DNA from 4 places in the Paenibacillus intestini genome. Region 1 is predicted to be linked to each of the others. Evidence: riboswitches for the same ligand, from Rfam matches in the RefSeq annotation. Region 1 holds a riboswitch; each other region holds the start of a gene.
The links. Region 1 has a riboswitch for thiamine pyrophosphate ahead of thiC (phosphomethylpyrimidine synthase ThiC). Riboswitches for the same ligand answer to the same signal wherever they lie in the genome.
Positions count from the first base shown of each region.

Region 1 (4,194 bases):
TGAGTATAAGTGTATGCTGGGAGAACTTGATCTGCTTGGCACCGAGGCTGACATTTTGATACCGCAGTTGGACGCTATTGCGCCATATGACCGTGAAGATCCCGAGCTTGGTTGCAGTTTCCAGTTCGATCAGATCGGTTTGATCCTGTGGCGTCCGGTACCCATGACCCGAGAAGATATGAAGGAGCCGTGGTTCCTGGAGATGCCGCCTGAAAATCAACAGGATGAAATGAAACATCTCTGCTTCTCAACCGCAGCCGTCTATGCAAAAGGATATTACGAGTAACCTACAACTTAACATAAAAAAGTGACCCAAGCTCAGGCACTACAGTCCTGTCGGGTCACTTTTTTCAGTTGTGGAAGCTTACGACCTCGCCCGATACTCCTCAGCCTTCGCCTGCATCCCGGCGGCTACTGCTTCATCATCGTTCAGGCCGCGATCTGCGGCAAAGGCACGGATGTCCTGCGTGATGCGCATACTGCAGAACTTCGGTCCGCACATGGAACAGAAATGTGCTTCCTTCGCCCCTTCTGCGGGTAACGTCTCATCGTGGTAAGACAGTGCCCGTTCTGGGTCAAGTGACAGGTTAAACTGATCTCTCCAGCGGAACTCGAAGCGTGCCTTCGACAGTGCATCATCCCGGCGCTGAGCGCGTGGGTGGCCTTTGGCTAGGTCTGCGGCATGGGCAGCTATTTTATAAGCGATAACCCCTTCACGTACATCATCCTTGTTCGGAAGCCCCAGATGCTCCTTTGGAGTGACATAGCAGAGCATAGACGTACCAAACCAGCCAATCATCGCTGCCCCAATCGCAGACGTAATATGATCATATCCCGGTGCGATGTCTGTGGTCAGTGGCCCGAGCGTATAAAACGGCGCTTCCTGGCAGATCTCCATCTGCAAATCCACATTCTCCTTGATCTTGTGCATCGGCACATGCCCCGGCCCTTCAATCATCACCTGCACATCATGCTTCCATGCAATCTGCGTTAATTCCCCAAGTGTGGCGAGCTCCGCCATCTGTGCTTCATCGTTGGCATCGTAGATGCTACCTGGACGCAGTCCGTCCCCGAGGGAGAAAGCAACGTCATACCTTTTCATAATCTCGCAGATTTCTTCAAAATGAGTGTACAAAAAGTTCTCCTGATGATGTGCCAGGCACCACGCCGCCATAATTGACCCGCCTCTAGACACAATACCCGTCATCCTTTTCGCTGTCATCGGAATATATCGGAGCAACACACCCGCATGAATTGTAAAATAGTCCACGCCCTGCTCCGCCTGTTCAATCAGCGTATCCCGGTACAACTCCCAAGTGAGTGCCTCCGCCTCGCCATTTACCTTCTCCAGCGCCTGATAGAGCGGCACCGTACCAATCGGCACCGGGGAGTTACGGATGATCCATTCCCGCGTGGTATGAATGTCTCTGCCTGTGGAGAGATCCATTACCGTATCCGATCCCCAGCGAACAGCCCAGGTCATCTTCTCCACCTCCTCCTCGATGGAGGAAGATACAGCGGAATTGCCTATGTTGGCGTTGATCTTCACGTGAAAATGACGCCCAATCAGCATCGGCTCACTCTCCGGGTGATTGATGTTGGATGGAAGAATCGCCCTGCCGCTCGCCAGCTCCTGCCGCACGAATTCAGGCTCTACGCCTTCACGAATAGCGGCGTACTCCATCTCGGGCGTAATCAAGCCCTGCCGCGCATAATGCATCTGTGTGACAGAGCGCCCATCCTGAGCACGTAGCGGTTGACCGCGGAATCCAGGGTATTCTTCTGCCCCGGCTCTCCGTCCTCCAGGCTTCAATCCGTTATCCTCCGGCTTCACTGCGCGGCCCTCATATGCTTCAACGTCACCGCGCTCCATAATCCAGTGATTTCGGAGCGCAGGTAATCCCTTCCGAATATCCATCTGGAATTCGGGATCGGTCATCGGTCCGCTCGTATCGTAGACACGCAGCGGCTCATTATGCTCCACCCCTTGGGGAGTATTCGTATCATGAAGGGCAATTTCACGCTCCGGTACAGCAATGTCCGGTCGTGAGCCCTGAATGTAGACTTTGCGGCTACCCGGGAAGGGTTGAACCCCTTCAGCCGCTCCGGTTTTCTTTTCCACCGGATGACCATCGCGCCCTGTTTCCTCTATTCCCGTCTGTTGCCCCGTTTGGTTACCTGTATTCATGTCTCCTGTTTCCTCCTCTGTGATCTTCATTTGCCCATATCGTCCACCAATGTGACAGCTTTGACTTACCACACCTGTCTGGAAAAAGCAGAGCACAGAAGCACAGCAGGATTGATCCTGCATAAGCAGCTAGAATGATCCAAAAGACAACTTTTATGTACAATCAGCATGAGCACGAACACGAGATCACTTCTCTTAGAAGTACAGGCATATACGCCGCAATTATTGTGCTGTCACTTCCAAGGTGAAACACAACAACTGAATCTCTGCTTGCCGCTGTAAATAAAAAAAGCCGGTTCCGAAGGAACCGACTAATGTCCATCACCATACACGCAACAAGAGCCATCTACTGCAATACAGCATGGATCCCGTGTTAACGTCTGTGGTGTTTGTGGTCATATGGCCGATTACTTCCCTACGCTGGTATGATCCAGATCAGGTGCAAAGGGTCCGGGATCTCATGCGATCCCGTCTCAGTCCGGACAATTCGGACTCCCCCAGTAACGTAAACGTATTGCGACAATCAAGCCGCTGTTCAACTTAAAATATGACATTCAACCGACCCCGCTGGGTCGTCCATTACAGAGTAGCGTAATCTGGGCTTAAATTCAACCTTAATATTCCAGAGAGGAAATTCCTTTCGAGCAAAACGTCATGCAAGAGCCTTCCCCTATGGCAACATAAGTCCCATTTGTACAGCTGCTTCTTTCAACACAGGCGCGTACTCATGTAATGTCTCTTGCGAGAGCCTGCTAACAGGTCCAGACACGGAAAGCGCTGCTGCAATGTTGCCTCTGCGATCCATAATTGGCACAGACACAGCGGCAGCTCCCGGCTCGCGTTCCTCATAGCTGGTTGCGTAGCCACTCACTCGAATGTCTTCCATTTGTGCCAGATAGACGGCCGGATCGATAAATACTGGCCATTCCGGGCCGTTCATCAGTTCCTCCCGATCCTCATCAGCGGCAAAAGCCATTAATACTTTGCTGGAGGCTCCTACGGAAAGCGGCAGTCTGACCCCTACAGGTGCAACCCGCCGAATCGCCTGATCACTCTGCACAGCCTGAATCCGAATCCGTTCACCGCCGTCACGAAGGTAGAGACTTACGGTTTCGCCCAAGCGATCACGCAGCCTCTCCATTGCAGGTAACAGCAAAATTGCAGGATCGTCACTACGTGACATATGCGCTGACAGCTCCCAGATCCGAATACCTAGCCGATACTTTTCGGTTGCCGCATCACGTATTACGAACCCCCGATCCTCCAGTGTAGCCATCAATCGATGTACCGTACTTTTGTGCAAACCGATCTGACTAGCAATTTCAGTGAGTCCAAGATCACTGCGCGTGGTAAAACATAATAATATATCCAGCGCCCGTTCTACAGCCCGGACGGTTAACTTGCGGTCTTCCATGGCATGATGCCCTCCTCATGTTTCATCACATGAAACTTGGTTACATAAATTATATGAGAAACGGTCTCATCTGTAAACCAAAAAGAACCGTTTTGAAGATGATCTGAAAACAAAAAAATGAACAAGGATATCCAATTGGCACATCGTAATCTCCTGTAATTTACACACTATGGAATTGTTACCTCTACATCTTAAGAACTATATAACAATTGCGTAACAAATACCTCCAATCAATTGACTTTGACTATATCGGGACATACGATAAAGATAGAAACGAATTTAGATAAAATATCAAAAGCGTGACTTTAGCATTAGGATGCCATTGTCATGAATACGTGCTAAAAAGTACCTATATGCTATTTTCATATCGTTATGATCTTGTCCATATTAATCCTCAACCGAAACTCAAAGGAGGGGCGTGCATGTATCCGACATCCCAGAGCGAAGCCCCGCTGCATACCAAAGTGTCCGATCTGCCCTCTTCGTTGTCACCGAGGCTGATTCGGTTCAAACATATTGTCGTAGCGTTGCTGCTCTCCGTTGTATTTTTTCTGTTGTTTTGTTTTATTGCCTTACACGGTTATATTGCTTG
Region 1 is NZ_JAURUN010000019.1:27,523-31,716, forward strand. Features, by position in the region: gene J2T16_RS27695 (hypothetical protein) at 1-286, shown strand, start outside; gene thiC (phosphomethylpyrimidine synthase ThiC) at 365-2,188, opposite strand; TPP riboswitch at 2,584-2,697, opposite strand; gene J2T16_RS27705 (IclR family transcriptional regulator) at 2,859-3,602, opposite strand; gene J2T16_RS27710 (alpha/beta hydrolase) at 4,025-4,194, shown strand, end outside.

Region 2 (4,194 bases), on a different contig from region 1:
ACCGACCGCTGTCCCGGCGACAAATCCGATAAGGGTTAGCTGAATCGTTGCAGAGGCGTGCATACCCAATCGGTCAGCCTGAGACGCTGCTTCGCGAGCGATATCGGACGGGGCGGGCAACATCCATTTCTCAATGTGGAATAGGGAGACGGCCCCTTGCCATATCGCAATAAAGAGAATAACCGCCACAAGGGGCGGCCATACACTTCTGAAATAGGTAAACATTAGCGATATTTCTCCGTCAGTGTATCCATGCTGAATCCGTCCGGGCTATGTGCGATTTTGATCTGGGAGATGATACTTGGACTACCGGCTTCCACAAGCACCTCGTGCATTTTGCGAACAACCTCCAGCAGTTCATCCAGTTCGCCTTCCATGGTGGTATCTAGCGCATTGACCTGATATTTCAGGCCGGATTGCTGAATCACTTCGATGGCACGGTCTACGTATGGATAGGAGTTCTCGCCGTTCGGTGTTTTGGGAATAACCTGAATACTGAGTAATGTACTTGCCATGAGAGATTAATGCTCCTTTCGGGTGTGGGTGGATAAGTAGATATGGTCGTTGTACTCTATACCACTCCGATTGCAGTTCCCTCCCTAGATCGCTGTTATCCCCGAATTTTTAAATTCATCTTATAAAAATATTTCAATGTCTACACGGACACTTCAATGACAGAATAACCTTCCAATCCCTGTTATCCCCAGATTTTTTTGATTCCCTTTTCCAAAGGGGAAAATCCGGTGATAAAGGCGACCGCTCCGCTTTTTCAGGTTTTTTCTGTCCTCTCCGTTATGGTGTAAATAAATAGTTTAAATTATCAAGACGAGTAAATTCGGGGATGCGGGTGACTGCTTCGCTTCTTTAGAAGGGTTCTGTCCTCTCCGTTTCTTGTGTACAAAAAATTCAACTTATCCATTAAGCTGTGGAAAAAATTCAAGAGAAAGCGTACTTCTGAGGTAGCTTTCCATAGAAAGCCCTATAAGTGATCGCTTCGCTTCTTCAAGTTTTTCCTGTCCTCTTCGTTCAAAACGTGTAAATATCAAAGTTCATGGTTACATTTAGATTTAATATTACTGTGGTAAAAATTCGTTGGTGTATGCTTTCGTTACATCAATCTCTTTATCCAGCAGTTTCTTGCTGAACATCCAGTCGGTGTAGTTCTTCCACACCTCTTCCTTTTGTTCACCCCAGCGAGGGGCATCATCTTTGTATTTCGGGCTGAGCCACTTTTGACTTGCGAGTACTAATTCTTTGTCCAGGTCGGGAACAGCTTTGATCAAAATGTTCGCTGCTTCTTCAGGGTGATCAATCGCATATTGATATCCTTCAGAAGTGGCCTTCAGGAAAGCTCTCACCAGTTCAGGGTCTTTCTGAATCGTCTGTTCATTGGTCACGAGTACAGGGGTGTAATAGTCCAGCGCTTTGGCATAATCCTTCACATATAACATGTCAATCGGTTCCCCGCGTAATTCAGCCTCAATTCCTGTCCAGGCATAGAAAATCCACGCAAAGTCGATGTCCCGTTTCACAGCTGTGAAGAAGTCGGCATCGCCCATGTTAATCTTTTTGACTTTGGATACGTCAGCACCTTCGCCCTCCATAATGGATTGCATCACCGCTTCTTCCACCGGGGAACCCCAGCCGCCGTAAGTTTTACCTTCAAAGTCTTTGGGTGATTTGATCTTACGATCCACTGGAGCGGCAAAACCGGATGTATTATGCTGAATAACTGCGGCAATCGACACAAGGGGAACGTCCTGCGTACGCGCCTGAGTTACACTTTCCTGATAACTGACGCCAAACGGTACCTCACCCGAGGCAACCATCGTATCCGCACCGCCGGCTCCTGGCTGTACAATCTCCACATTTAAACCTGCTGCTTTATAAAAACCTTGGTCCACCGCTGCATACAGACCGGTATGATTCGTATTTGGAGTCCAGTCGAGCACGACCTTTACATCTTTCCGTGCAGTACCGCTCCCCTGGTTGGTTTGGTCCGAACCTGTCGCACCTTGCTGCTCTGTTGGAGCGGCTTCTTTGCCACCACATGCAGCTACGGTAACGAGTAGCACACACATGAGTAACATTCCCATCGTTTTACGCCATTTCATCGTGTTTCTCTCCTTCGGTATGTCCGGCCGGATGGCACGGGGGTACTCCTTGGCTTCATATCCAATCCCTTTGCATAAATCGACGGATTTATACGTGCGGGTTATCCGAATAACGTCATTTTTCTGTTTCTGCTTGTCAAAAGAAAACAAAAAAAGCGCCCCGTAATCTGGGACGCGTGCAGGCGTGAGAGAGTGGCGTTCAGCTTATAGCTGTGCCGTTGCAATATACTCCGATTCCTACGCTGGCATGATCCAGATCAGGTCTAAGGGTTAGTATCTTGATGGGATACACTCTCAGCCGGCCAATTCCGACTCCCCTGGGAAACTATGAAGTTACGGGCATTACTAGGTGTAATTATAGGCCAGTGACGGGAGTGTGTCTAGTCGGTAAATCGTTCACAGAATGTTCACTTATGTGAGTGTAGCCCGATTGTCTATAATGATCCAAGTTACAGAAAGGATGAGTGTATTGCCAGTAAGCAAGAAACAACAAGTGATTTTTGGACTTATGATGTGTACAGGAATGGTCGTAGTGATGATGACCTTCAATCTATGGCATACGGGGATGTTAAGTCAGATGTCCGTGCCGCAGCTATTGCTCCAATTTGTAATCTGTTTTGCCATCGCCTTTTTGGTGGAGTCGTTCATCGTGGGACCGATAGCGAGAAAAATCACATTTTCCTTCTCATTTGCGAGGTCGAGTAAAATTAAAGGTGTAGTTACGATGTCCTTTTTCATGGTAATCGGCATGGTTTTGCTCATGTCTTTATATGGCATCATTACAGCCTATACTGCAGGTCAGCTAGAAGGAGATTCCGTAATCAATGCGTATCTTCATACGATTGTACGTAACTTCGGTCTGGCATTGCCTTATCAGTTGATTGTACTCGGGCCGCTAGTGCGTTATGTATTTGGCAAGTTGTTCAAGGAACCAGCAGCCGTTGCGTCGGTTTAAATCATCGTATCGTTATCCATCATAACAAAAGTATTTCCTGGGCAATCCTGTGGTTTAAGAAGTTCTAGCGTAAGCGATCCAAAACAAAATACCAATAACCACAGCGGCAATAATGATGGTAGTGAAAACTCCGCTCAACCATGAACCTCGCTGGGCTTGGCGGGCAAGTTCATCTGCTCTTTGTTTGGCGGCTTCGCCCTCGGATGAATTCAGATGGTTTGGGTCCATATTCATGCAATATCTTCTCCCCTCGACAGCTTAATTTACCATAGTCTGAACTGTTATATAGGACAACTCATATATATTTGAAAAACGGTTACTCGACTAATTGTTTAATGGAAGCTAAAGCCATGACGATACTAATTGCAAGAAGGAAAATACCTCTGAATTTAATACGTATGATGTCGGAAAGTATTAACTCGTCTTTATTCCGGTTGAAAGGCCAGGAATTCGGTATGAGCAGGGCTCTGATTCCAAAGACGAGTCCGAATAAACTAATCAACAGAAAGATGATGAAGAAAAACATAAATTCACCCCTTGTTGTTTTAGAAGTTATTTCAATTGTACTTGATCCAGCTTTGGAAAGATACGTAAACGGGCATATATGAGTTGCAATGTTGTTCTGTCTTCGTATATACTGAGAAACACAATTACAGATCGGATCATGCCGTTGAAGAGAATCCAACTCAGAGGCGTTTTCGCCAGGGAGCGAATTGAAATTATCCCAAGTTAACCGGAACCGCCCGTTATCGCGGACCAAGAGGCTGATCAGGAGATTTGAACTGATTTGGCAAGTTGGGTGGCACCGCGAGCAGAGCGCTCCTCGTCCCAAGGGATGAGGGCGCTCTTTGTATTTTTTTAGCCAAAGGAGACGGTGATCATGTTAGACATGAAGTGGGTTCGTGCACATGCAGAAGAGGTTCAGGCGGCGGCAGACGGGAAAAAGATCAAGGTGGATATTGCTGTGTTACTACAGCGGGATGACGAGCGCAAGGTACTTTTGCAGCAAACAGAAGAATCGCGTCGTCAGCGTAATACACTATCGGCTGAGATCGGGAAGCTCATGCAGTCGGGTGAGCGTGAGCAAGCGGAGAAGATGCGGGCACAGGTTAAACAATTGAATGA
Region 2 is NZ_JAURUN010000007.1:127,651-131,844, forward strand. Features, by position in the region: gene J2T16_RS18835 (ABC transporter permease) at 1-225, opposite strand, end outside; gene J2T16_RS18840 (MTH1187 family thiamine-binding protein) at 225-515, opposite strand; gene J2T16_RS18845 (ABC transporter substrate-binding protein) at 1,074-2,114, opposite strand; TPP riboswitch at 2,331-2,443, opposite strand; gene J2T16_RS18850 (DUF2798 domain-containing protein) at 2,584-3,069, shown strand; gene J2T16_RS18855 (hypothetical protein) at 3,124-3,303, opposite strand; gene serS (serine--tRNA ligase) at 3,950-4,194, shown strand, end outside.
Region 2: linked by a shared signal. The riboswitch ahead of J2T16_RS18845 (ABC transporter substrate-binding protein) and the one ahead of thiC (phosphomethylpyrimidine synthase ThiC) in region 1 are both predicted to bind thiamine pyrophosphate.

Region 3 (4,194 bases), on a different contig from region 1:
GAACCAATCGTGACATTACCAGTTACGTTACCCAAAGTGTATGTGCCTGGAGAAGTAAGGTTTTTGCTGGAAGTTTGTTGACCTCCTCCATTATTTCCACCTGTGTTGTTATTATTTCCATTATCCCCGGTAGAGCTATTGTTGCTACTGTTACCTTTATTGCTGTTTTCAGAAGGCTTCGTTGTTTCTGGTTTTGTGGGGTTAGAGTTGTTTGTATCTTCGTCTGTCTTCGCAGGAATCATAATATTATCATATGTAGACTTATTCATGACAAACTCATAAGCAAGTCTTGCTAATGCTTGTCGATCCGCTACACCCGTTGGATTAAACGTTGTTGTTCCGTCTTTCCGAACAATACCTTTAATAAATCCGGATTGATATGCGAGTGACACAGAATCCTTCGCCCAGTCTGATACTTTATCCAAATCAGCGAGCTGTGGCTTTGTTGTTTGAGTTGGTGCGTTCTTTGTTTCCCAGCCGAATGCTCTTACGAAAAATACAGCCAGTTCCTCTCTCGTAACTTTTTTATCTGGAGAAAACGTATCCTTCGAGGTTCCTTGGGCAATACCAGATTGAACGAGTGCAGATACATAGCCAGAATACCATTTGGATTGCTCCACATCTTTAAAGGAACTAGCTACAGTAGAGTCAGGCTTTAATTGAAGCGCACCCACCATAATCTTTGCCAATTGAGCACGTGTTACTGAATCTGAGGGTTTAAATGTTCCATCCGCAAATCCAGCTAAAATACCTTTTTCAATTAACTTCGTAATTTCTGTTTTGGCATAGGAGTGTTCAACATCCTTAAATGACGTTACAGATGATGGGGCCACTTCCGCCGAGGCTAGCAATTGCATAGAAAACATAGAGGCAATCAATGATGTAGAGAGTACTGCTGACAACTTTCGATTAAACTTTTTCCATTTTAAATTCAAAACTCGACACACTCCTCTTAAACGTCCGTTATTAACACAAAAGTGTAACTTTTGAACTACTCCCCCTTTTATGATCAGTAGGATAATAATACCATGTATATTTATAAAAACAAGATTAATAGACTATCATTTTACATAATAGTTGAAATCATGAATCAAATGGTGCCTATTCTTTCCTAATAATAAATAAAAAAATGTGCTACTCGGAATATTACCGAATAACACACTTGAGTTATCTGTCGTATGATTTTAGGCTCCTGCTCCAAAGCGCTGCCGGTATCCGCATTTGCGGCAAAGTTCTTCTACAGCTTCCCGTTTGGAAAAACCGTATACCAGATTGTTCGCACGCTCTCCATCCACAATATCGGAAAAAGACTTTTCATGGATGTTTCCAAGGTTGATGACACCTTCTCCATCCAAACAGCATGGAACCACGGTTCCATCAACCAGCACAGCTGCCTGACTGCGTAATGCATGACAAAAACCTTTGCCATCATCTTCAGGTGCATCGAGGCTTGGCCATTGGAATTCATGGTCCTGATTCAGGTATACGTTGGGTGCAATTTTCACGCCACTACCCGCAACCACCTTTTCTTCAATACGGAAGTCCAGATTGAATTCCTTTTCCAGCACCTCAAGCGTCTCCCGATTGCGATTCATCTGAGCATTGGTGAAGTTATCCTGAGTCAGATTCCATAGTCTGAACGAGACAATGACGTTATGTTTCACCGCTTCACGAACAAAAGACAAGATGTTATGCAAATATCCGTCACGATCCGTAGAACCTTCATGGCCGTCAAAGCTGTGCAGCGAGAAATTCATCTGTCTCAGTGCAGGTTTGCCCAATAATTTATGCTGTGTCTTTGGCAGTAGCGTACCGTTGGTCGTAATGTTCACTTTAAATCCCTTGGCATGAGCCATATCCAGCAACAGGTCAATTTTGGGATGAAGCAGCGGTTCCCCTTTGACGTGCAGGTAAATATGTTTTGTGTGTGGTTTGATCTGATCCAATATATTATTAAAGACTTCAGGGTCGATGAATCCTTTGGCTCGCTTCGTTTGTGGACAAAAGCTGCATGCCAGATTACAGATACTCGTAATTTCAATATATACTTTCTTGAACGTTTTCAACTCAGGGTCCCCATTCTGCCGGGAGGAACAACGGTCCTGCCCTCATTCGTAGTACGGCCATATGAGCCAATCCCCATTATATCGGGTTCACGAGCTAAGGTAAATCAGAATAGCGGATCAGTAACAAAGTCCAGTGTATTTTTCATCCCTATTTCAAGGCTTAAATCCTCGCCCTATTTACATTAAGTCAAGATGGATATATGCTGAGTACATAACTGCATATCTTGTACATTTGCACTGGGGGAGCCTTGCGGCTGAGACGAATACGACGATTCGGACCCTTTGAACCTGATCTGGATTATACCAGCGGAGGGAAGTGGAGCGGCTTTTATTGGCAGTAGGGGATCTCTATCCTAGATGGGGATCAACTTCAGTTCAAACGTATAGCTCTGCTCATTTCTCCGGAAATGGGTGGGGCTTTTTTGTATTTCAGCCAGTCGTCTCGCTCATAACCATATCCATCATTTGAAAATAAGGAGGTCATTTGGATGTCTTATCTTGAACGTGTACGTTCACTCAATCCTTTGGTTCATAATATTACCAACCTTGTGGTTGCCCCTTTTACCGCAAATGGTCTGCTTGCCCTCGGAGCCTCTCCGTTTATGGCCTATGCTCATGAAGAAGTCGCTGACGTCGCTCGAATGGCTGGCGCGGTGGTTCTGAACATCGGCACATTGGATGAAAAGGTCGTTCAAGCGATACGTCTAGCCGGACAATCAGCCAATGCACATCATGTGCCTGTTGTCCTTGATCCTGTTGGTGCAGGAGCCACGACATATCGCACCGATACGGTACAGATGCTGGTTCGTGAGCTTCGTCTTACCGTATTAAGAGGCAATGTCGCCGAAGTGGCTCATGTCATTGGTGTGCCATGGAATATCAAAGGTGTGGATGCGGGAGTTGGCGAAGGAGACCGGATTGACATTGCCGAGCGGGCAGCGCAACAGCTTGACTGTATTGTCGTTATTACGGGCCAGTACGACATTATTACAGACGGATATCATACTTTCCTCACAAGCAACGGACATGCATTGCTCACCCAAGTTACCGGGGCAGGCTGTCTTCTCAGCTCAGTCATTGGTGCTTTTGCTGCGATTGCCGAGCCGGGGCGCGACATGCTGAACAGCGTGGTGGAAGCCGTCTCAACCTACGGTATAGCTGCCGAACAGGCCGCAGCACGAACGGCTCATCAAGGGCCGGGCAGCTTCCAGATTGAATTGTTAAATCAACTGGCGCAGGTGACACCTTCGCTGTTCTCCGAGCATGCACAAATCCGTCAGATTCGTGGAGGTGTGTGATGAATATTGCTCAAGCGTTAACGATTGCCGGGTCTGATAACGGCGGCGGTGCAGGAATTCAGGCGGATCTCAAAACCTTTCAGGAACTTGGTGTATACGGCATGACGGTCATTACTGCAATCGCCGCGCAGAACACTACAGGGGTTCAAGGCGTGTTTCCGATTGATTACGACGGCATTGCCCAGCAACTTGATTCAACGGGAGTCGACTTTCAGCCGCGTGCCCTCAAGACAGGTATGCTGTATAGTGCCGAGATTATTCGTCTTGTTGCGGCAAAATGTCAGCAATACGACTGGTCAAATCTGGTTATTGATCCCGTGATGGTTGCCAAAGGAGGTGCACCTCTGCTCCAGCAGGAGGCTGTGCAATCACTTGTGGAAGATCTGCTGCCTCTTGCTTTGGTTATCACACCTAACATTCCCGAAGCCGAACTACTTATCGGGAGTTCGATTCGGAACCTGAGTGAGCGCGAGGAAGCCGCAAAGCAATTGGTGCAGATGGGTTCAACATATGCCTTGATTAAAGGAGGACATGATACGGGAAGCGGTACGGTTATCGATGTCCTGTATGACGGGCATTCCTTTCATTATTTGGAGAACCTTCGTGTTATGACACGTCATACCCATGGAACCGGCTGCACGTTCTCTGCTGCCATTACGGCGGAACTGGCGAAGGGTGCCCCTATTCTGGCTGCCGTTACGACCGCGCGAGCATTCATTCAGGCAGCCATTGAAGATGAGCTGGGATTCGGGGCCGGGCACGGGCCAACGAATCACTTTGCGTACCAGCGCAGACAGCGGGGTGAACGCTGATGCGCAGATGGGATGCGG
Region 3 is NZ_JAURUN010000015.1:6,237-10,430, reverse strand. Features, by position in the region: gene J2T16_RS26105 (S-layer homology domain-containing protein) at 1-935, opposite strand, end outside; gene J2T16_RS26100 (radical SAM/SPASM domain-containing protein) at 1,185-2,066, opposite strand; TPP riboswitch at 2,296-2,398, shown strand; gene thiM (hydroxyethylthiazole kinase) at 2,555-3,364, shown strand; gene thiD (bifunctional hydroxymethylpyrimidine kinase/phosphomethylpyrimidine kinase) at 3,364-4,176, shown strand; gene thiE (thiamine phosphate synthase) at 4,176-4,194, shown strand, end outside.
Region 3: linked by a shared signal. The riboswitch ahead of thiM (hydroxyethylthiazole kinase) and the one ahead of thiC (phosphomethylpyrimidine synthase ThiC) in region 1 are both predicted to bind thiamine pyrophosphate.

Region 4 (4,194 bases), on a different contig from region 1:
ATTTGTCGACACGATTTAACCCGTCGTCAACCTCCATCTTTTGCCCGTTCACGATAATGTTCACGACATAACCCCCTTTCTGTTCAATCGTTCAGGCGAAAATGCTTCGATCCCGATCTCTTCGGCACTCTTGCCCTCTACCATGTCTGCGATCCAGCGACCTGTTATTGCACTAAGCAATATCCCATTACGAAAATGTCCATACGCTGCATACAAGCCCGAAATCCCTTCACATTTGCCTATATACGGCAGCCCATCAGGGGTGGAAGGTCTTATACCTGCCCATGCCCGCACAAAGTCCGCCTCCTTGATTCCCGGAACCCAATAACTTGCCGCTCCAATCAATCGTTGCATACTATTTGCCGATACGCTGTGATCTTTTCTTCCTGGCAAACTGGTTGCTCCGATCCATACCTCTCCGTTTGCTTTCGGAACAATATAGACATCTTCTGCATATACCGTGCGATCGGGTCTGCCTCCAGCCTGATCTGTAGTAAACCGAACGGCCATAATTTCACCTTTCACCGGACTTGAAGGCAAAACGATCCCCACTTGATGCATGAGTTGCTCCCCGTGTAAACCAGCAGCTATGATAATATGTTTGCAACACATCTCTCCCTTAGCCGTTTTAATCCCTTGAACACCATGCTTATCTACGATCAGCTGAACATCTTGAACTCCTTCCAAAATGCGGGCACCCATCATTTCAGCTGACCTCGCATAAGCTCTTGTCAATGACACGGGCAACACTTCGCTCTCCAATGATCGGTAATAAGCGCCGTACGTATCCCGATTCAACCACAACGCTTCTCGTTGCACTGTGCTTCGATCCCACCAAAGTTGCTGCACTCCGGAAGTGGTATTTCGTCTATCCTTGTATTTACTTAGATCACCGTATGAACGAAACGGTGTGATAAATCCGTTGCGCCGTAAGCCAAGATCCATACCTGTTAAAGCGGATATTTGCTCTTTGTGCTTATGAAGTAATTCCCTACTGTCATATGCGGCTTGTGCCATGAGTGGATGAGCAAAATCCTCACTATCTGCTGCCAGCATGCCGGCAGCTGCACATGAAGCTCCGCTAGCAATCTCCGACTGCTCAACAAGCAGTACTTCCTGACCTCGGGATGCCAGTTCAAAAGCAATCGCACAGCCTATGACTCCACCGCCCACAATGATTGTTTCTGCATGAAAGGTTTCTGGTTTCTTAGTTGAAGTTTCGGATAGCGGTAGCCGCTTAAACTTATCTTGTTCACACGATGAGTCGATCACTTCCTCGGGTTGACTCGGTCCTCTCTGTACCATTTTGTCATCTCCTTGTTTGAACAACATTCCGATCTTATTAGGTTGGCGTCATTTCCAACTTTTTGATCGAGAAACATTCACTTCACCGCTTCCACAGCCTGTTTAAGAAGCGCAGCAGCATGAGCAGGGTTTGCATGTTTTAACACACTTGAGATCACAGCAGCACCCCTGGCTCCCGCAGACCTGACGGCCCGAATGTTACCTGGCTGAATCCCCCCAATTGCAATAACAGGCACCTTGACACTGGAGCACACTTCCGATAACGCATCTAATCCCCTCGCTACAGAATCCGGTTTGCTTGAACTTGCGTACACATGCCCGAAAAAAAGGTAATCCGCGCCATACTCTTCGGCAATTCTCGCTTCATGCAACGAATGCACCGATATCCCCAACCGGAGCCTCAAATCATGCTTGTTCTCCGGCTTTACCATTACTTTTGCCCTTTCCAGCATATCTTGGCTCCAATGTACCCCTTGATAAAAATAGCCTGACGAATATAGGTTCGCACCGTTGATTACAATGCGGGAAGCTGGAACACCCGCTTCTGCCATCAATTTGGCCCAGTTAAAACATTCCTGTTGCGAGAGTTGCTTTTCCCGGATATGAATGTAATGCACATAAGGCCAAATATCTTTGGCTGCCTTCAACATGACTGACTGTTCCGCTTTATTCGTAGATATCACATGTAACTCAAAAAAGTCTTGCTCTAGTCCACAGGTTGGTACAGATTTATCTGTCCGCTTGTACCACTGGTCTGTTGAAGTTTTACCTGATTCATGAGCATCATAATCAAACATCAAGGTATGCAATCTCGTTCTCGCTCCTTTCAGCTACAGGCTTGGAGAAGTAGTAATGACAAATATAAAACCAAAAAAGCCACTCCCGTAGGGGAGTGGCTGCGTATAAACAAAGGTTCAGTTCAATCACAAGCGTCTGACAAATACCTGTTAAACAGTTTGATAGTCAAATCTATAACTGTTTATTTGATATTGAACCGCTTGGCATCACGATGTAATAAAATCCTGTTCTTACGTTAAGAATCATTACTATCGTTTTCGCTGAAACGCGCCACTTCCCTACGCTGGTATGATCCAGATCAGGTGCAAAGGGTCCGGAATCGCATTCTTCCATCTCAGCCGCATCGTGCGGCCCCCCCAGTGTTCATATGAAGTTGTAGCCTATATTACCACAACCGGTTTTTTTTGTCATCGTGCTTTTTCGGACCACTCTTCTACATCCCACGTTTTGGTGACCCAGCCTTCATAAAAATCCGGTTCGTGCGATACAAGTAAAACGGTTCCTTTATATTCCTTCAGCGCCCGCTGTAGCTCAGCCTTCGCCGTTACATCCAGATGGTTTGTCGGCTCATCAAACAAGACCCAGTTGCTCTCACGCATCAATAGTTTGCACAAACGGACTTTGGCTTGCTCCCCCCCGCTCAGCATGTTAAGCGGACGCGTAATATGCTCATTTTTGAGCCCGCAACGTGCAAGATGTCCTCGCACCTCGTTCTGCGTTAGATGTGAAAACTCGTTCCATACATCATCGATCGGTGTAATATTCCCGGCTCGCACTTCCTGTTCAAAGTATGCCGTCTCCAAATAATCTCCAAGAAACGTTTTTCCGCTTATTGGCGCTATTTTACCCAAGATTGTTTTAAGCAGTGTTGATTTACCTACCCCGTTACACCCCACAATCGCGATCTTTTCACCACGTTCAATCGTCATGGTCATCTTAGGTAGTAATGGATACGTATAACCGATCTCAAAATCAATACCTTCAAAAACGGTTTTGCTGCTTGCGCGGGCATCCTTGAACTTAAATGTTGGTTTTGCTGCTTCGTCTGGTCGATCAATTCGCTCGACCTTTCCAAGTTGTTTTTCCCGGCTTTTCGCTCGACCAGAGGTCGAAGCTCGAGCTTTGTTTCGTTGAATGAAATCTTCCTGCTTTTTGATGTATTCCTGTTGCTTCTCATAGGCATCAATATGCTGTGCTTTCTGCATATCCGCCATTTCAAGAAATTTCTCATAGTTGGCCGCATAACGCGTCAATTTTGCAAATTCCAGATGATAAATGACATTAACCACTTCATTCATGAACTCTGTATCATGGGAAATCAATAGAAAAGCATATGGGTAGTCTTTCAAATATCTAGTTAGCCACTCAATATGCTCTACATCCAGATAGTTTGTCGGCTCATCCAACAAAAGGGCAGTGGGTTTCTCCAACAACAATTTTGCAAGCAGGACTTTCGTACGTTGTCCACCACTGAGAGCTGCAACATCCCGATCAAGGCCAATTGCATTTAATCCCAAACCGTTTGCCATTTCTTCCACTTTCACATCAATCAGATAAAAATCGCCCTGTTCAAGCTGTTCCTGAATATCTCCCATTTCTTCAAGCAACTGCTCAAGTTTGTCTGGATCGGCATCAGCCATCTGATCCGTAATGGCCATCATTTGCTTCTCCAGTTCCAGTAGCGGCAAAAAAGCATCTTTAAGCACATCACGAATGGTCTTGCCTGGTGTTAACTTCGTATGTTGATCCAAATAGCCATATCGAACTTTTGGCGTCCATTCCACTTTACCGCTATCCTTAAGCAATTTTCCGGTGAGAATATTCATTAGGGTTGATTTTCCGGCACCATTAGCCCCAACCAGACCCACTCGTTCTCCAGCAAGCAGACGAAACGAAACATTTTTAAATAACGTACGGTCTCCAAAATTGTGACTGACGTTCTCTACTGACAATAAACTCATAAGATGAGACTGCTCCTATCTATATACATTACTTTTAGTTCACGTTCCAAAACCCTATTCTAGCACAGGTTCAGTCTTTTCTGAAAGTAATGACACTTGCGCGAAGCAATCATATTCGAAATAACCTCTG
Region 4 is NZ_JAURUN010000001.1:317,774-321,967, reverse strand. Features, by position in the region: gene thiS (sulfur carrier protein ThiS) at 1-64, opposite strand, end outside; gene thiO (glycine oxidase ThiO) at 61-1,305, opposite strand; gene J2T16_RS01400 (thiamine phosphate synthase) at 1,383-2,102, opposite strand; TPP riboswitch at 2,362-2,471, opposite strand; gene J2T16_RS01395 (ABC-F family ATP-binding cassette domain-containing protein) at 2,511-4,064, opposite strand; gene J2T16_RS01390 (hypothetical protein) at 4,119-4,194, opposite strand, start outside.
Region 4: linked by a shared signal. The riboswitch ahead of J2T16_RS01400 (thiamine phosphate synthase) and the one ahead of thiC (phosphomethylpyrimidine synthase ThiC) in region 1 are both predicted to bind thiamine pyrophosphate.